One region of the Streptomyces broussonetiae genome, then DNA from elsewhere that is predicted to be linked to it. Evidence: riboswitches for the same ligand, from Rfam matches in the RefSeq annotation. Region 1 holds a riboswitch; each other region holds the start of a gene.
The links. A riboswitch is a leader RNA that binds a small molecule or an ion and turns the genes downstream of it on or off. The one in region 1 is predicted to bind cyclic di-AMP.
Positions count from the first base shown of each region.

Region 1 (6,263 bases):
TACGGTGGCGATGAACTCGCCGCCGATGGTGGCCGCGAGTCCCACCCGGTCCACAAAGTCGTGGTGCGTGAAGCGGTGGACGTCCTTGGCGGACAGTCGTGGGTACGGCGCGAAGAAGCGGTAGTACTTCGACTCGTCCGAGACCTGCTCGTAGAAGCTGACCAGGCGGTCGGCGTCATCAACGGTGATGGGCCGGATGCGCGCGGTGCCACCGTCGCGCAGCACCACGTCCGCCTCCCAGTGGGCGGGGTACTCGTACCGGCCCTGCCGGTCCGCCGAGCTCTGCATGGGCCCCAGAGTACGGCTCGCGTCCGACAATGGCGCGAGGCAGTCTGTGGGGGGACGGAAGCCGGATCGAGGCCGCGGTCCGGCGTCACACGGGAGGGGGCGAAGGTCCGCTCCCGGGCATGCTTCGCGATATGGGAAACTGGTCTAGACAACCCTGAACACCGAAGGGCAGCAACACATGGCTGAGCGCCGCGTCAACGTCGGCTGGGCCGAGGGCCTCCACGCCCGCCCCGCTTCCATCTTCGTCCGAGCCGCCACGGCCGCAGGCGTCCCGGTGACGATCGCCAAGGCCGACGGCAACCCCGTCAACGCGGCCTCCATGCTGGCCGTCCTGGGCCTGGGCGCCCAGGGGGGCGAGGAGATCGTCCTCGCCTCCGAGGCCGAGGGCGCGGACGCCGCCCTGGACCGGCTGGCCAAGCTGGTCGCCGAGGGCCTCGAGGAGCTGCCCGAGACCGTCTGAGCGCCACGCACAGAACGGCGAAGCCGCGTCGCCCTTTTCGGGGCGGCGCGGCTTCGCCGTTTGCGCGGTCTTTTACGAATGCGCGGGCACACCGAAATTCGGGCAGTGGAAATACACCGCCACCGAATTACTCTTCTTTGTATACGGCGTCCGTGTTAATGCCGCAGGCTCGACATGTTTACGGCGTGTTGCGAAGTCCTCACACGCTCGCCGGAACCGGGAAAGCGAAGCCGGTGCGCGGCCGTGGCGCGCTCGCCGTGCAGTGCGGTGAGCGCCCGCGCGCGCTCACCGTCGCCGCGCGCCACCGCGTCCACGATCGCGGCGTGCTCCGCCCACGACTCGGCCGGACTCGGCGTCGCCTCGACCGTGTACATCCAGGCGATCTTGTGGCGCAGCTGAGTCAGCATCGAAGTCAGCGAGGGGCTGCCACAGGCCTGGACGAGCGTCTCGTGGAACCAGCCGCCCAGGGCGCGCAGATCCTCGCTGCCGCCCCGCCTGGCCCGTTCCTGACCCAGTCTGACCAGGCCCCGCAGCACCTTCAGATGCGCCTCCGTGCGCCGCTGTGCGGCCCGGGCGGCCCCGAGCGGCTCCAGCAGCAGCCGCATCTCCAGCAGGTCGGCCGCCTCGTGCTCGGTCGGCTCGGCCACGCACGCGCCCGCGTGCCGGCGCGTGACCACGAAGCCCTCCGCCTCCAGGGTGCGCAGCGCCTCGCGGACGGGGACGCGCGAGACGCCGTAGCGGCGGGCCAGGACTTCTTCGGTCAGGCGGCCGCCGCGCTCGTGGACACCGGCGACGATGTCGTCCCGGATCGCCGTGCATACCGAGTGCGCCGGAATGCGCATGACACCTCCGCATTAATCCCCGTGAGACGTCGACGATGGACGCGTGTTCCGTGACTCTATTGCAATGAGCCGGAATTTCCGACGGCGGGCCGGAATCCATGGATATTTTTTGGCCAGCGACCGACGCGGACATCCGCCGGGCACCGTGAAAAATGTCGAAAGCCCCGGCTCGGTGAGCCGGGGCCTTGGATGCCGTTCGCCGTATGCGTCAGACGTTCACGCCGTGCTTGCGGAGATAGGCGACGGGGTCGACGTCCGAGCCGTAGTCGGGGGTCGTCCGGGCCTCGAAGTGCAGGTGCGGTCCGGTGACATTGCCGGTCGCGCCGGACAGGCCGATCTGCCGGCCAGGGGTGACCTGCTGGCCCACCGTGACACCGATGGACGACAGGTGGCCGTACTGGGTGTACATGCCGTCGGCCATCCGGATCACGATCTGGTTTCCGTACGCACCGCCCCAGCCCGTGGAGACGACGGTGCCGGAGCCGACCGCCAGGACGGCGGTGCCGCTGGCCGCGTGGAAGTCGATACCGGTGTGGGAGCCGGAGGACCACAGCGAGCTGCTGGCCTTGTAGCCCGTGGAGACGTACGAGTTCGAGATCGGCGCGACGAAGCGGTTCAGGCGCTCGCGCTCGGCCTCGCGGGCGGCGCGCTCCTTGGCCTCGCGCACCTCCTTGGCGCGCTTGGCCGCGACCTGCTCGGCCACCTTCTGCTCCGCGGCCTGCTTCTGGGCTGCGGCCTGTTCATCGATGTGCTCGGCGATGTCGTCACCCACGGTGATCACCGGGGTGAGGCCGGTCTGCTCGGCGGAGTTCTCGGCGGCGAACGCCGGGGCGGCCGCGAGGGTGCCGATGACGCCGGTGGTGGTCAGGGCCGCGATGCCGGCCGCCTGAGCGGTGGTGCGCTTGACCCGGCCGGGCTTGCGGTGCTTCCCGGTGGCGCACATGAACGCCATGAGGTGGCTGGTCCTTTCCTTCCCTCTCGCCTACCGGGTTAGCTGACGGGTTCGGAGCAGGAAGGTCTCCTACGGACCCCCTCGCTCGCGCGCGGGCGGTCCGATTCACCCCAGGGACTGCGGTTGGGTCCCCGGCTCCCCTGACTCGCGCCGTACGGGGACTCGGCGATGACTGCCCGGTGCCGCGGGTGCGGCGTATTGCCTGACGGACAGCCCGGACGACGCTAGGCGGGCCCGCCGTCAATCCCCAAACCGATCCGGAATTTTGTAGCGCATCCCACAGAGCAGACGGGCAACCTCCGCCTCAAATCGGGCATCTGGGGAAGGGAGTGGAACAGCAAAGGGCCCTGACGACCCGTAGGCCGTCAGGGCCCCACGCGCGTGCGTGGCGCGTGTGCGCCTCGTTCTCCCGCGCGTGCGTGCCGCTTGCGCGCGTTGTGCCTCTACGCGTTTCGCCCGTACGCGTTCCGCACACGCCTTGTGCGCGTTACCGCATCACTCCGCGGCGACGACGGTGACCTCGCCGATACCGAGCGCCTCCACGGGCGCCTTGATCTGGGCGGCGTCACCGACGAGGACGGTCACCAGGCGGTTCACCGGGAAGGCGTTCACGACGGCCGCCGTGGCCTCCACCGTGCCCGTCGCGGCCAGCTGCTGGTACAGCGTCGCCTGGAAGTCGTCGGGCAGGTGCTGCTCGACCTGGTCGGCCAGCGTGCTCGCGACGGCCGCCGCCGTCTCGTACTTGAGCGGTGCCACCCCGACGAGGTTCTGCACGGCCACGTCCCGCTCGGCGTCGGTCAGGCCCTCGGCCGCGAGGGTGCGCAGCACCTTCCACAGGTCCTGAAGCGCGGGACCGGTGTTCGGCGTGTCCACCGAGCCGCTGATGGCGAGCATCGAGGCACCCGAGCCGTCCGGGGCGGACCGCAGGACCTGCCCGAAGGAACGCACCCCGTAGGTGTAGCCCTTCTCCTCGCGCAGGACGCGGTCCAGGCGGGAGGTGAGGGTGCCGCCGAGGCAGTAGGTGCCGAGCACCTGGGCGGGCCACACGCGGTCGTGCCGGTCGGGGCCGACGCGGCCGATGAGCAGCTGCGTCTGGACGGCACCGGGCCGGTCCACGATGACCACGCGGCCGGTGTCGTCGGCGCTCACCGGCGGCACGGGCCGGGGCTCGCCCGGGGTACCGCTCCAGGCGCCCAGGGTGTCGCCGAGCAGGGCGTCCAGGTCGATGCCCGTGAGGTCGCCGACCACGACCGCGGTGCCCGTGGCGGGGCGGACGTAGCGGTCGTAGAAGGCGCGTACGGCAGCCGCGTCGATCTTCTCGACCGTCTCCTCGGTGCCCTGGCGCGGGCGCGACATGCGCGAGGTCGACGGGAACAGCTCCTTGGAGAGTTCCTTGGCGGCCCGGCGGGAGGGGTTGGCCAGCTCGTGCGGGATCTCGTCCAGGCGGTTGCGGACCAGCCGCTCGACCTCGCTCTCGGCGAACGCGGGCGCGCGCAGGGCATCGGCGAGCAGGCCGAGGCCCTTGGCCAGGCGGGAGGCGGGAACCTCCAGGCTGAGGCGGACGCCGGGGTGGTCGGCATGCGCGTCCAGCGTGGCGCCCGCGCGCTCCAGCTCGGCGGCGAACTCCTCGGCGGAGTGCTTGTCGGTGCCCTCGGAGAAGGCCCGCGCCATGATCGTGGCAACGCCGTCCAGGCCGGCCGGCTCGGCGTCCAGGGGGGCGTCCAGCAGCACCTCTACGGCGACGACCTGCTGGCCGGGACGATGGCAGCGCAGCACGGTCAGGCCGTTGTCGAGCCCGGTGCGCTCCGGGGCCGGGAACGCCCACGGCCTGGCCTCGCCGGGCTGCGGCTGGGGGTGGAAGTCCATGGTGGCGAGCTGGGTCACTTGGCCGTCTCCTCGTTCTCGTTACCGGCCTCTACGGTCGCTTCCTGCTCCGGGTCCTCGGGCACGTCGGCGTCCGGGGCCTCCTGCGGAGACTTGGGTTCGTAGACCAGCACCGCGCGGTTGTCGGGCCGCAGACGGGCCTTGGCGACCTCCTGGACCTCCTTCGCGGTCACCTCCAGGACGCGCTTCACGGCGGTGAGGGCGAGCTGCGGGTCGCCGAACAGGACGGCGAACCGGCACAGTTCGTCGGCACGGCCGGAGACCGTGCCGAGCCGGTCCAGCCACTCGCGCTCCAACTGGGCCTGGGCGCGCTCCATTTCCTCCGGCGTGGGGCCCTCCTCGGCGAACCGGGCCAGCTCCTCGTCGATGGCGGCCTCGATCACCGGCACCTCGACGTCGCCGGAGGTCTTCACGTCCAGCCAGCCCATCGAGGGCGCGCCGGCGAGGCGCAGCAGGCCGAAGCCGGCCGCGACGGCCGTACGGTCACGGCGCACCAGGCGGTTGTACAGGCGGGAGGACTCGCCGCCGCCGAGGACGGTCAGGGCGAGGTCGGCCGCGTCGCACGCGCGCGTGCCGTCCTGCGGCAGCCGGTAGGCGGCCATCAGGGCGCGCGCCGGGACCTCCTCGACGACGACCTCGCGCTTCTGCTCGCCGATGATCTCCGGCAGGGAGCCGTCGCGCGGCGCGGGCTTGCCGTCGTGGGAGGCGATCGACCCGAAGTACTTCTCGATCCAGGCGAGGGTCTGCCGGGGGTCGATGTCGCCGACCACGGAGAGCACCGCGTTGTTCGGCGCGTAGTACGTGCGGAAGAACTGGCGGGCGTCCTCCAGGGTGGCCGCGTCCAGGTCCGCCATCGAGCCGATCGGCGTGTGGTGGTAGGGGTGGCCCTCCGGGTACGACAGCCCGGTCAGCTTCTCGAAGGCGGTGCCGTAGGGGACGTTGTCGTAGCGCTGGCGGCGCTCGTTCTTGACGACGTCGCGCTGGTTCTCCATGGACTCGTCGTCCAGGGCGGCCAGCAACGAGCCCATGCGGTCGGCCTCCAGCCAGAGCGCCAGCTCCAGCTGATGGGCGGGCATGGTCTCGAAGTAGTTGGTGCGCTCGAAGCTGGTGGTGCCGTTGAGCGAGCCGCCGGCGCCCTGCACCAGCTCGAAGTGACCGTTGCCCTTGACCTGTGCCGAACCCTGGAACATCAAGTGCTCGAAAAGGTGAGCCAGGCCGGTACGCCCCTTGACTTCGTGGCGGGAGCCGACGTCGTACCAGAGGCAGACCGCCGCCACCGGGGTCAGGTGGTCCTCGGAGAGCACCACGCGCAGACCGTTGGCCAGCCGGTGCTCAGTCGCTGTCAGGCCCCCGGAGCCTGCCTCGGCTGTGGTCGTGTGACCCATGGGCATGTACGTCCCTTCGCAAGCGGAGGCGGTTGTGCAAACCGCGGTTTTCCTGCCGTTCCTGCCACTGTATGCAAAGCGCGCGGGACCTCGGCGAAGTTCCCGCGAGGCGTACGCCGACAGCGGATCCCGCAATCCGCTGCGGCGTGCCCCACCGCGGCTCGCGGCCCGGGCAGGGGCCGCTTCCTGAGGTGCGCGAGGCCGTGCACACCGGGTCGTGGCACGGGTTGTCGGTGCCGCGGTCCACAATGGTCGGCGTCAGATCAGTCAATCGCTTCAGCAAGGAGCCGGCAGCGATGGCCCGCCGCAGCACGAAGACCCCGCCGCCAGACGACTCGTACGAGGAGAGAATCCTCGACATCGACGTCGTGGACGAGATGCGTGGCTCCTACCTCGAGTACGCGTACTCGGTCATCTATTCGCGCGCCCTGCCGGACGCCCGCGACGGCCTC
Region 1 is NZ_CP047020.1:6,927,625-6,933,887, reverse strand. Features, by position in the region: gene GQF42_RS31955 (bifunctional acetate--CoA ligase family protein/GNAT family N-acetyltransferase) at 1-288, opposite strand, end outside; gene GQF42_RS31945 (HPr family phosphocarrier protein) at 467-748, shown strand; gene GQF42_RS31940 (GntR family transcriptional regulator) at 904-1,590, opposite strand; gene GQF42_RS31935 (M23 family metallopeptidase) at 1,799-2,542, opposite strand; cyclic di-AMP (ydaO/yuaA leader) riboswitch at 2,555-2,720, opposite strand; gene GQF42_RS31930 (M16 family metallopeptidase) at 3,038-4,426, opposite strand; gene GQF42_RS31925 (M16 family metallopeptidase) at 4,423-5,817, opposite strand; gene GQF42_RS31920 (DNA gyrase/topoisomerase IV subunit A) at 6,108-6,263, shown strand, end outside.

Region 2 (6,263 bases), 2.8 Mb from region 1:
AGCGCCGCTCGGCCGGTGAGCCGGGAGCGGCGGGCCTGCCGTTTGGTCTGGGAGCGGTAGACCCGGGCGGCCGTCTGCTCGCCGAGCAGCCGCAGCCTGGTCGCGGTGGAGAAACGGTCCCGGTCCCTGACGGCCATCTGGCTCTCCGCCTCCCCTTTCACACGTGCGTACGTCCCCGGACACGGTACGGGACCGGGTACGGGGACGTACGTACGACTGGCTAAGACGTAGCCCGGGAAGGCTCAGCCCTTGAAGCGGGGGAAGGCGCTGCGGCCCGCGTACACCGCGGCGTCGTCGAGGATCTCCTCGATGCGCAGCAGCTGGTTGTACTTGGCGACGCGCTCGGAGCGGGCCGGGGCGCCGGTCTTGATCTGGCCGCAGTTGGTGGCGACGGCGAGGTCGGCGATGGTGACGTCCTCGGTCTCGCCGGAGCGGTGGGACATCATGCACTTGAAGCCGCTGCGCTGGGCCAGCTCGACGGCGTCCAGGGTCTCGGTCAGCGAGCCGATCTGGTTGACCTTGACCAGCAGGGCGTTGGCCGTGCCCTCCTCGATGCCGCGGGCCAGGCGCTCGGGGTTGGTGACGAACAGGTCGTCGCCGACCAGCTGGACCTTGTCGCCGAGACGGTCGGTGATGACCTTCCAGCCGGCCCAGTCGTCCTCGAACAGCGGGTCCTCGATGGAGACGAGCGGGTAGGCCGCGACCAGCTCCTCGTAGTACTCCGTCATCTCGGCGGCGGAGCGCTCCTTGCCCTCGAAGAGGTACTTGCCGTCCTTGTAGAACTCGGAGGCGGCCACGTCGAGCGCGAGGGCGATCTGCTGGCCGGGGGCGTAGCCGGCCTCCTTGATGGCCTCGAGGATGAGGTCGAGGGCCTCACGGTTGGAGCCGAGGTTCGGGGCGAAGCCACCCTCGTCGCCGAGACCGGTGGACAGGCCCTTGTTCTTCAGGACCTTCTTCAGCGTGTGGTAGACCTCGGTGCCCCAGCGCAGGGCCTCGGAGAAGGACTCCGCGCCGATCGGGGCGATCATGAACTCCTGGATGTCCACGTTGGAGTCCGCGTGCGAGCCGCCGTTGAGGATGTTCATCATCGGCACCGGCAGCAGGTGCGCGTTCGGGCCGCCCAGGTAGCGGAACAGCGGCAGGTCGCTGGCCTCGGAGGCGGCGTGGGCGACGGCGAGGGAGACGCCGAGGATGGCGTTGGCGCCGAGGGAGCCCTTGTTGTCGGTGGCGTCCAGGTCGAACATGGCCTGGTCGATCAGGCGCTGCTCGGTGGCGTCGTAGCCGACCAGCTCCGGGCCGATCTGCTCGATGACGGCGAGGACGGCCTTCTCGACACCCTTGCCCTGGTAGCGGTTCGGGTCACCGTCGCGCAGCTCGATGGCCTCGAAGGCACCGGTCGAGGCGCCGGACGGAACGGCGGCACGACCCGTGCTGCCGTCGTCGAGGCCGACCTCGACCTCGACCGTGGGGTTGCCTCGGGAGTCCAGGATTTCCCGGGCTACGACGACGTCGATGGACGGCACGAGCATCTCCTTCTTGGATGTGACGCTGAAAGTGCGGGGCGGGCGCCTTACGGCTGCGCCTTGCGACTAGAGCCTAACCGTCCCCGGGGCCGCGGCCGTCGACCGACCGCCCCGTGGACAGGGAAGGACATGCAGACGGTACCCATTGTTCATGAGCGGAACAAAGAGGGGTGGGGGTGAAGAGCGGGGAAACGGGTGGAGTACGCGCGGCGGCGTACGCGGGCGCGTATGCGGCGGACGAGGGCGCGCATATCGCGTATATGACGGGCGCGTATATAGGGACGCGCACATGAGAGCCGGGGCGCACGCGGAGAGAGGGGCCGCCGGCGCGCGCCGGACGCCGGACGGCAGACGGGGAGACGGCAGACGGCAGACGGCAGACGGGGAGACGGCAGACGGGGAGACAAAAGCCCCGCCCCGGCGCGTACGGGGGAACACGCGCCGGGGCGGGGAGCCCGTGGGGACGGGGGTGGCCCTCACGGGGCCTTCAGCGTGGGGGGAGGGGATGTGAGGGCGCTGTGGGCAGGCTCGCAGCCGGGTGTCACTTCAGGTGCAGCTGCTGGCCCGGGTAGATGAGGTTCGCGTCCTCGACGATGTCCTTGTTCAGCTCGAAGAGCTTCTTCCAGCCGCCCTGGACGTGGTGCTTCTCGGCGATGGCGCTGAGGGTGTCACCCTTGACGACCTTGTACTCGCCGTCGCCCTTCTTGACCTTCTTGCCGGTCGGGGTGGTGACGGTCTTGCTCGCCTTCGGGGCCGTGCGCTCGGTGGAGCGGGTGGCGGCCTGCTGATCGGCGGAGCGGGTGGCGGTGCTGCTCGACGAGCTGCTGGAGGAGGAGCTGCTGCCGGCGGAGCTGGAGCCGGTGCTCGGGGCGGAGCCGTTGTACGCGGCGGAGGACAGGCCCGAGCCGCAGACCGGCCAGGCGCCCTTGCCCTGCGAGGCGAGGACCTTCTCGGCGACGGTGATCTGCTGCGCCTTGGTGGCCTGGTTGGCGGTCGAGGCGTAGGCGGTGCCGCCGTACGCGGCCCAGGTGGAGGCGGAGAACTGGAGACCGCCGTAGAAGCCGTTGCCGGTGTTGATGGACCAGTTGCCACCCGACTCGCACTGGGCGACCGCGTCCCACTCGGAGGCGGTGGCGGCGGAGGCGTTGCCGGCCGCCATCAGCGGGGCGGCGACGGCCGCACCGGTGACGCCGGCGAGCGCGATGACGCGAGTGGCCTTGGACGGACGACGGTGCTTGCCCTTGCCGGAAAACAGCATGAATCGATCCCCTCACCGACGCCTGCGAGGTGAGCTGTCGGGTTCGGGCCGGTTGAGTTGCCCGGCCGCGGGCCCGCTGTTCGCGAGCCGCGGCTTCACCCCCAGCCGGTTCCGGTGTCAACCACCGGTTCCGGCACCTACCTTGGGTCCCCCGCTCCTGCCTACGGCGCTTGACGCGACGACTGTTCCCGGGCAACCGCTGGCAGGATTCGGCGTTGCGACTGCCGGGGCTCGTGGTGACGAGCGGTCCTGACCGTAGACATGCGTTCGGCGGAATTTCAAAGACGATCAGGGCTTCTGAGACTCATCCCACACTTTCGCCAAACCGGACATCAGTCGCGAAATAGGGTGTCAACTCCCGCTACTCGGCGCCCTTTTCGCCCCCGACTTTCAGGGTCTGACCGGCGGTGATGTGGTTCGGGTCGGCGCCGATGGCCTTCTTGTTGCCGGTATAGAGCGCACGCCATCCGCCGTCGACACCGAGGTCGTCGGCGATGGAGGTGAGGGTGTCGCCCTCGCGCACGATGTACGCGCCCGGCCCACGGCCCGCATGGCGACCCGAGGACGCGGCGTCCTGACCGTTTGCCACGCTTTCGTCCGCGCTGCCACCACGGTGACGCCCGCCACTACTGAGGGCCCCGGTGTCGACGAGACTCCACGAACCGGCGGCCTGCTGGGGATTGTCCGACTCGTCCGTTCCCGGGGTCGCCGTGGGAGAGGTGTCGCTCCCCTGAGGGTTTCCCGAGCCGGAGGAATCGGATGAGCCCGGCTTATCGGTCTTGTCCGACTTGGGGGTGCCGCTCGGGACGGAACCGCGCCCGGCGCCCGGCGTCTTGTCCGTGCTCGGGCCAGGGGACGGCGTGACACCGGCGTCCGCGGAGGAGTCCGAGCCGGAGGAGGACGCGGAGCCGGAGGAGGACTCGGAACCGGACCCGTGCCCGGACCCGGCACCGGAGGAATCCGACAGACCGGACGAGTCCGATTCGTCGGTCGATCCGGAGTCGCTGCCCGACCCCTTGCCGCTGCCGGAGTTCCCGACACCCGTGTCGACGTCGACCGAAGCGGAGTTGGAGGTCAGCCCGGCGGTCAGCGCGCACATGGTCCACGGCTTGGTGCCCTGGCCGGCCAGGATCTTCTCGGCGACGGCGATCTGCTGGGAGCGGCTGGCCTGGTCGGCGGTGTCCGCGTACTGCGTGCCGCCGTACTTGTCCCAGTCGTCCTGCGATATCTGCAGGCCTCCGTAGTACCCGTTGCCGGTGTCCGCGCTCCACGAGCCGCCGCTCTCGCACTCGGCGACCTTGTCCCACGTGGTGCCGTCGGCCGCGTTGGCGCTCGCGGCGCCGAGCAGCGGGATGGCGATGGCGGAGCCGGTGACTCCGGCCGCGACGAGGAGGGCCGGAGCCTGACGGGGGCGACGGTGACGACCGTTCCCGGTGAGCATGCGGAAGCCTTTCGTGCGACAGCAGGACCGGCGCGGCGGCTGGTGCCTGTCGCCACGCTGATGGGTGAACGTAGCGGCTGACGATCACTTGTCACAAGTTAATGCCGCGCAGATCACGTGAAGATCACAGGGTTGAGGCACTGTCGTCCTCCCCTGGACGAGGTGTGCCGACGGGGTGTTCAGGCTGTGGGCGTGAACTCCACCGGCAGGGTGCGCAGGCCCCGCATGATGAGCCCGCCGCGCCAGCGCAGCTCGGCCGGATCGGCGGCGAGCCGCAGGTCGGGCAGGCGGGTGAGCAGGGTGGCGAGCGCGCTCTGACCCTCCAGGCGGGCGAGCGGCGCGCCCAGGCAGTAGTGGATGCCGTGGCCGTAGCCGAGGTGCTGGTTGTCACGGCGGGCGAGGTCCAGCACGTCCGGGTCGGCGAACCGCTCCGGGTCCCGGTCGGCCGCGGCGAGCACGACGAGCACCGGATCGCCGGGCGCGATGTCCTGCCCGCCGACGGCGAGCGGCTCGGTGGCGAACCGCCAGGTGGCCAGTTCCACCGGGCCGTCGTAGCGCAGCAGCTCCTCGACTCCGGTCTCCAGCAGGGCCCGCTCCCCTCTTACCAGGGAGTCCTGCAGCCGCCGACGCTGCTCGGGGTGGGTGAGCAGGGCGTAGGTGCCGTTGCCGATCAGGTTCACGGTGGTCTCGAAACCGGCGAAGAGGAGGATGAAGGCCATCGCGGCCGCCTCGTTCTCGGTGAGGTGCTCGCCGTGGTCCGAGGCGCGGATGAGGCCGGAGATCAGGTCCTCGCCGGGTGCGGGCTCGGCGGGCAGCGCCTGCCGCTTCTTGTGGATCAGCTCGGCGAGGTAGCCGCGCATCTTCTTGACCGACCGGGCGACGCCGCCGCGGGGCCCTCCCCCGTGCCGGATCATCATGCCCGCCCAGTCCCGGAAGTCGTCCTGGTCCTCGCGCGGGACGCCGAGCAGGTCGCAGATGGCGTAGATGGGCAGCGGGAAGGCGAACTCGTGGATGAGGTCGGCCGAACCCTGCTGCGCGAACCGGTCGATGAGGTGGTCGGTCAGCTCCTGCACCCGAGGGGCGAACTCGGCGACTCGCCGGGGTGTGAACGCCTTGCTGACCAGCCGGCGCAGCCGGGTGTGGTCCGGCGGGTCGATGTTCAGCAGATGCGTCATCAGCTCGGCCTTGCGCTCGCCGGGGATGCCGGTCTTGCCCTTGGCGTGCGCGGGCTCGTCGTGGTGCGCCGGGTTCTTGCTCAGGCGCTGGTCGGCGAGCGCCTGCTTGGCGTCGGCGTACCGGGTGACCAGCCAGGCCTCGACACCGCTGGGCAACCGCGTCCGGTGCACCGGGGCGTGCTCGCGCAGCCAGGCGTACGCAGGGTAGGGATCGGTGGCGAACTCCCAGGTGAACAGGGCGGGGGCCCCAGCGCGGTCCGCGGGGGGGCCGGGAGTGGTCGGGGGGTGGTGCTGGTCGGTCACCCCTCGACCGTATCCGGACCCGTCCGCCGCTCCTGCTCCGGTGCCGTGGCCGCCGTCCCGGGTGCCGTGCCCTCGGTCTGCCGTATCGCGTCGCGGTACGTGCGGGCCGCCGCGCGCAGCGCCGCCTCCGGGTCGACACCGGCCGCCTCCGCGCGGACCGCCAGGGCGAGCAGTTCGTAGCCGACGCCCTCGCCGCGCGGCAGGGGGACGTCCAGGCCCGCCGTGCGGGCGCGGGAGGCGAGCTTGGCGGCGAGGGCCAGGCCGGGCTGGCCGAGCGGGACGCCCTCCGTGACCGAGGTGCGCCGCTTCTCCTCGGCCTTGGTGCGCAGCCAGTGCTCCTTGACGTCCTCCGGTGTCTCGGCCTTCTCGTCGCCGAAGACGTGCGGGTGGCGGTGGATGAGCTTGGCGACGATGCCGCCTGCCACGTCGTCGACGGAGAACGGCTCGTCCGGGTGCTCCTCGGCGATCCGGGAGTGGAAGACGACCTGGAGCAGGACGTCCCCCAGCTCCTCGCGCAGCTCCTCCCGGTCACCTGCCTCGATCGCCTCGACCAGTTCGTACGC
Region 2 is NZ_CP047020.1:4,160,354-4,166,616, forward strand. Features, by position in the region: gene GQF42_RS19185 (FtsB family cell division protein) at 1-137, opposite strand, end outside; gene eno (phosphopyruvate hydratase) at 243-1,529, opposite strand; gene GQF42_RS19195 (LysM peptidoglycan-binding domain-containing protein) at 2,065-2,781, opposite strand; cyclic di-AMP (ydaO/yuaA leader) riboswitch at 2,786-2,960, opposite strand; gene GQF42_RS19200 (LysM peptidoglycan-binding domain-containing protein) at 3,143-4,222, opposite strand; gene GQF42_RS19205 (cytochrome P450 family protein) at 4,402-5,700, opposite strand; gene GQF42_RS19210 (nucleoside triphosphate pyrophosphohydrolase) at 5,697-6,263, opposite strand, start outside.
Region 2: it holds a riboswitch for cyclic di-AMP, as region 1 does, so the genes downstream of both, GQF42_RS19195 (LysM peptidoglycan-binding domain-containing protein) here and GQF42_RS31935 (M23 family metallopeptidase) in region 1, are expected to answer to the same signal.

Region 3 (6,263 bases), 2.2 Mb from region 1:
GGGGCGGGCGAGCTGCGGCGCTCGGTGTCCAAGGGGGCGTTCCTGCAGGCCGTGCGCAGGCTGCTGCCCGCGGTGGAGGCCGAGGACCTCGTGCCGGCCCCCGCCGGGGTGCGGGCGCAGGCGGTGCTGCGGGACGGCACGCTGGTGGACGACTTCCTGATCCGCGAGGGCAGCAGGGCGGTGCACGTGCTGAACGCGCCGTCCCCGGCGGCCACGGCTTCGCTGCCGATCGGCAGAGAGGTCGGGCGCCGGGTGCTGGAGCTGCTCGGCTCGGTCGGCTGAGGGCCCTGTCCGGGGGCGCCGTAAAATCGGTAGCACTGTGTCTGACTCGCTGAACACCCCCGAAGCCCCCGCCCCGGCCGTCCCCCACGCACCCGGTGTGTCCGTCCGGCGCACCCGGGCCAAGGGGGAGCCGCGCTTTCCTGACGGGCCCAAGGCCGATCCCGCCGGGTCGCACTTCGAGCGGCGGATCCGCAGCTTTCAGCCGCGGCGCAGCCGGGTGACGGCCGGGCAGGCCGACGCCCTGCAGCGGCTGTGGCCCGAATGGGGACTGGACATCGACGGACAGCAGGTCATCGACCTCGGCGAGCTGTTCGGCAACGACAGGCCCGTCGTGCTGGAGATCGGTTTCGGCATGGGCGAGGCCACCGCGCAGATGGCCGCCGCCGCTCCGGACACCAACATCCTCGCCGTCGATGTGCACACCCCGGGGCAGGGCAACCTGCTGAGCCTCGCGGACCAGGGCGGGCTGTCCAACGTCCGGGTGGCCAACGGGGACGCGATCATCCTGCTCAGGGAGATGCTCACACCCGACTCGCTCGACGGGCTGCGCGTGTACTTCCCGGACCCCTGGCCCAAGAAGCGGCACCACAAGCGGCGGCTCATCCAGCCGGAGTTCCTGACCCTCGCCGCCACCCGGCTGCGGCCCGGCGCGCTCGTGCACTGCGCGACCGACTGGGAGCCGTACGCCGAGCAGATGCTCGAGGTGCTCACCGCGCATCCCGACTTCGAGAACACGCAGGCGGACGGCGGTTTCGCCGCACGCCCCGAGTCCCGGCCGCTGACCCGTTTCGAGGGCCAGGGGCTGGACAAGGGACATGTGGTGAACGACCTGCTGTTCCGACGCGTACCGCACCCGAACGCCTAGTCCACAGCCGACCCGGTCCTCGGGTCCGGTAATCCGCTCCAGCCCCTCGTCCCGCCACCGTTAGGGTCGATGCCGTGGCCACCAGTTCTCCGTATCCGACGTATCCACCCAGCCCCGGCGGCGGTGCGCTCCGCCATCCGCACTGGTGGCAGCGCAGGGCGGTGCGGTACGGGGCACTGATCACGCTGCTTGCGCTGTCCGGGCTGGTCATCCTCGCGCTGGTGCGCAGGCAGACCGGCACCGAGGGGTTCTTCGTGGGGCTCGGGCTGGCCGTGCTGCCCGTGCCCTGGCTCATAGCCGCCTTCCGCTGGCTGGACCGGGTGGCACCCGGCCCCTGGCGGAATCTGGTCTTCGCCTTCGCCTGGGGGGCCTGCGCGGCGGCGCTGATCGCCATCGTCGCCAACAGCTTCGCCACCAAGTGGATAGCCACCGCCACGGCCGATCCGGCCAGTGCCGACACCCTCGGTGCCACCGTGATAGCGCCGATCGTCGAGGAGTCCGCCAAGGCCGCGGCCGTCCTGCTGGTCTTCCTCTTCCGCAGACGTGACTTCACCGGGATCGTGGACGGGATGGTGATCGCCGGGATCACCGCCACCGGCTTCGCGTTCACCGAGAACATCCTCTACCTCGGCACGGCCTTCGGTGCCGACCAGCTCAGCGGCGACCGCGGCATCGCCTCCGTCACCGCCGCCACCTTCTTCGTGCGCATCGTGATGTCGCCGTTCGCGCACCCCCTGTTCACCACCATGACCGGCCTGGGCTTCGGCCTCTCGGCGTTCTCCGCGCAGCGGCAGCGCGCGCGGCGGGTGCTGCTGCCGCTGTCCGGGCTGCTGCTCGCGATGAGCATGCACGCCCTGTGGAACGGCTCCTCGACCTTCGGCGAGTTCGGGTTCTTCGCCGTCTACGGCTGCTTCATGGTGCCCGTGTTCGGGCTGCTGACCTGGCTGGCCGTCCTCACACGGCAGCGGGAACTGCGCACCGTGCGCACGGAACTGCCCGCATATGTGCTGGCCGGGTGGCTGGGGCCGGCCGAGCCGTTCGCACTGGGCTCGATGCGGGCGCGGCGCGCGGCCCGGGACTACGCCCGGCACCACGGCGGCACACCGGTGGCGCGGGAGGTGGCGCACTACGAGGCGTACGCCACGGCGCTCGCGCTGCTGCGGCACCGGGGGCGCAGGGGCAAGGCCGGGGCGGACTTCGTCGTACGGGAGCGGGAGCTGCTGGACGAGCTGTGGAAGCGGAGGGCTGCCGCGCGGTCGGCCCTGGAATACGCCGCGCGGGCGGCTGCTCCGGCACCGATGCCGATGCCGATGCAGTGGGCGCCGCAGTTCGGGTATCCGGCGGCGCCCTATGCCGCGTACAACCCCTATCGGTCGTAGACCTGGGGATTGCGCAGGGTTCGTCGCCGCAGGAATCCGCCGTCGTGGCCGAGCACCGTGACAAAGGAAACCGCTACGCGGACGCGTCCGTCAGCTTCGCGATCTCCTCCTGCGTCAGCTTCAGGTCCGCCACCCCGAGCAGCGCAGGCAGCTGTTCGACCGTGCGGGCCGAGGCGATCGGGGCCGTGATCGTCGGCTGGGCCGCGAGCCAGGCCAGGGCGACGGTGGCGTGCGGGACCCGGTGGGCGGCGGCGATCTCGTCCAGGGCCGCGAGGACCTTCTGGCCCCGCTCGGACCCGGCGTACTCCTGGGCCCGGCCGGCGCGGGCGCTGTCGACCGTCGTACCGGGGCGGTACTTGCCGGTCAGGAAACCCGCGGCGAGGGAGAAGTACGGCACCGCGGACAGGCCCTCCTTGGCGACCAGGTCCTGGAGCGGGCCCTCGTAGGTGTCGCGCGAGACCAGGTTGTAGTGCGGCTGGAGGGCGACGTAGCGGGCAAGGCCCTCGCGCTCGGAGAAGTCGAGGGACTCCTTCAGCCGCTCGGGGGTGATGTTGGAGGCGGCGATGTGCCGGACCTTGCCCGCCTTCACCAGTTCGTCGAGGGCGCCGATGATCTCCTCGACCGGGACCTCGGGCTTGTCGAAGTGGGTGTAGTAGAGGTCGATGTAGTCGGTGTCCAGGCGGCGCAGGGAGGCGTCGGCGGCGGCCTTGATGTTGGCCGCGGACAGGCCCTGGAACTGCGGGTGCTGGCTGACCTTGGTGGCGATGACGACGTCGGAGCGGTTGCCGCGGGCCTTGACCCACTTGCCGATGATCGTCTCGGACTCGCCGCCCTGGTTGCCCTCGATCCAGGCGGTGTAGGAGTCGGCGGTGTCGACGAAGTTGCCGCCCGCCGCGGTGTAGGCGTCGAGGACGGCGAAGGAGGTCTCCTCGTCGGCGGTCCAGCCGAAGACGTTGCCGCCGAGGGAGAGGGGGAAGACCTCGAGGTCGGAAGAGCCGAGTGTGCGCAGGGAAGTCATGCCTCATTCCAACGCCGGCGGCGGATGATCTCATTCCGCCGCCGGCGCCGGTTTCCCGCGTTTCACCCGGATGTCACGCTCAGGGGTTGAGGCCCTTGCCGCGCAGCCACGGCGCCGGGTCGACCGCGCTGGCCTGGCCGTTCGGGTGCACCTCGAGGTGCAGGTGCGGGCCGGTGACGTTGCCGGTGGCGCCGATACGGCCGATGACGTCACCGGTGGAGACCTTCTGGCCGACCGAGACGTTGATCGAGGACTGGTGGCAGAACCACAGCTCGGTGCCGTCGTCCAGGGTGAGGACGGTGCGGTAGCCGTAGGCGCCGGCCCAGCCGGCCTGGGTGATCGTGCCACCGTGGATGGCCTTGATGAGGGTGCCGGTGGGGGCGGCGAAGTCGAGGCCCGTGTGGTAGCCGGAGGACCACATGGCGCCGGGCTGACCGAAGGTGCCGGTGATCGTGTACGAGACGACGGGCAGCGTGTACTGCTTGGCCAGCTCGGCCAGACGCTTGGCCTCCTCGGCCTGCTTGGCGTCGGCCTGCGCCTTGTCCTTGGCGGCCGCGGCCTTGGCGGCGGCGTCCTTCTCCGCCTTGGCGGCCGCGTCGGCGGTCTGCCTGTCGGCGGCGGCGATCGCGGCGGCGGTGGCCTTGCTGTCGGCCTTGCTCTGCTGCTGCTCGGCCTGCGCCATGATCCGGTTGCGCAGCGCCTCGCCGGCGCCGCCGCTCTTGCTGCTGTCGGTGCTCACACCGACGTCGCTGAGCCCGGTGCCGGTGGACTTGGGCGCCGTGGAGGACCCGCCGCCGAAGAGGTGGCCGACGGAGTCCAGGTCGGGCAGGGAGATGGAGACCGGCGGCTTGCCGGTGTGGGCGCTGGCCATGCCGCCCGCGCCGACCGCGGCCATGACGCCGACGCCGAGGACGGTGGAGCTGCGGGCGAAGCCGCCGCGCTGCTTGGCGACGCGGTGCCGGCCGCGGACCTGGGTGACGGAGTCCTCGGTGGGGTTCCACTCCTCCCAAGGGCCCTCTTCGGCGCGGTAGGAGCCGTAACCGAAGGTCTCGGGCTCGTCGGACGCCGGTATGAACGGGGCTTCGGGGGCAGGCCGGTTGGACGCCACGCGGGCGTACTCCTTTCCTTCCGTCGCCTACCGGGTTAGCTGACGGGTTCGGAGCAGGAAGGTCTCCTACGCGCGTATACCGGGCGTGACTCCGTGAGTTCACGTCGGTGTCCGCGTGATTCACCCCAAGGTGGTGGTTCCCCGGTTCCCTTGCGGGATTCGGCGCGTGCGCACGGAGCCGTCTCTTGTGACGGCTGGGACGACCGCGCTGCGTTATCGAACGTTAATAGACCTGACAGGCACTTTCCAAGCCGTTCGGCTTGATCGTTAACGCTTTCCGGCCAGGACTTACCGTCCAGGACCACAGCAAACCGGACGAGTTGGCCGACGTTCAGGAGCATCGGCGTTTTTGATGGTGTCTCAGATGTTATGCGGACGGCGGTCGTCCGGTCACCGTCGGTGAAGGTGATCACGGGTGGGGTGCGGCGCGTCAGGGATGCCGGACGGCGAGCAGCGCCATGTCGTCCGTCATCCCGCCGCCGGAGTGCCCCCGCACCTCCTCGGCGAGCCGGGCGACCAGGGCTGCGGGCCCGGAGAAGACGCGCCCGGCGAGCCGTCGTTCGGGGTCGTAGAACCGGCCGTGGGCGTCCCGGGCCTCGGACAGGCCGTCGGTGTGGACCAGCAGGGTCGCCCCACCCGGGAAGCGCTCCTCCAGGGCCTGATCCGGCCACATCCCCAGGTCGCTCATGCCGAGCGGCAGCGCGGGCTCGGGGGCGCTCAGGGTGCGCAGGGTGCCGTCGGAGTGCAGCAGCAGCGGGGGCGGATGACCGCGGTTGACGATCCGTACCAGCCCGTCGCCGTGCGGGAGTTCGGCAAGGACGGCGGTGGTGAAGCCCTCGAAGGCGTCGATGCCCGCACGCCGGGTGCCCTCGCGGGTCAGTGCCCGCTCCAGCCGCAGCGCCACCGCCTCCAGCGTGGCCTCCTGCTCGGCGGCCTCCCGGAACGCGCCGATCACCACGGCGACGGCGGCGACCGCGCCCATGCCCTTGCCGCGCACGTCCCCGACGATCAGCCGGACCCCGTGCGGGCTGTCCTGCACCGCGTACAGATCACCGCCGATGAACGCGTCCTGCCGGGCCGCCTCGTAGCAGGCGGCGATCTCGAAGCCGCCGATCCGCTCGGCGGGCTCCGGCAGCACGGCCCGCTGGGCGGCCTCGGCGATCTCCCGGGCGGAGGCGAGCCGCCGGTCGCCGAGGCGGACCACGCGGTTGATGGCGACGGCCAGCAGGGCGACCGAGACCACGGTGACGACGTCCGTGACGATGCCCACGGCGGGATGCTCGCCGCTGTGGGCGCGCACCGCGTACATCGCGGCGACGGCCGCGCCGCCGGTCAGAAGGGTGGTGCGCAGCGAGGACAGGGGTGCGGCGATCAGCGGGGCGGCGGTGAAGAACGGAACGGCGGTGAACTCGCTCGGGGTGAGCAGGCCGTACAGGACCCCGAGGGCGATCAGCAGGGCGGGCAGGGCGCGGGCCAGGGAGCGCGGGCTCGGACGGCGCGACGGCGGCGCGGGAGCGGTCTCGTCACCGAGGCCCGGATCGGGCACGGGATCCCCGGGCAACCGGCCCCCCGCCCTGGCGCACCGGCTCTCCTCCACCTCTCCAGGACCCA
Region 3 is NZ_CP047020.1:4,715,092-4,721,354, forward strand. Features, by position in the region: gene lhgO (L-2-hydroxyglutarate oxidase) at 1-282, shown strand, start outside; gene trmB (tRNA (guanosine(46)-N7)-methyltransferase TrmB) at 320-1,147, shown strand; gene GQF42_RS21810 (PrsW family intramembrane metalloprotease) at 1,222-2,526, shown strand; gene GQF42_RS21815 (aldo/keto reductase) at 2,600-3,544, opposite strand; gene GQF42_RS21820 (M23 family metallopeptidase) at 3,624-4,652, opposite strand; cyclic di-AMP (ydaO/yuaA leader) riboswitch at 4,662-4,827, opposite strand; gene GQF42_RS21825 (PP2C family protein-serine/threonine phosphatase) at 5,083-6,263, opposite strand, start outside.
Region 3: it holds a riboswitch for cyclic di-AMP, as region 1 does, so the genes downstream of both, GQF42_RS21820 (M23 family metallopeptidase) here and GQF42_RS31935 (M23 family metallopeptidase) in region 1, are expected to answer to the same signal.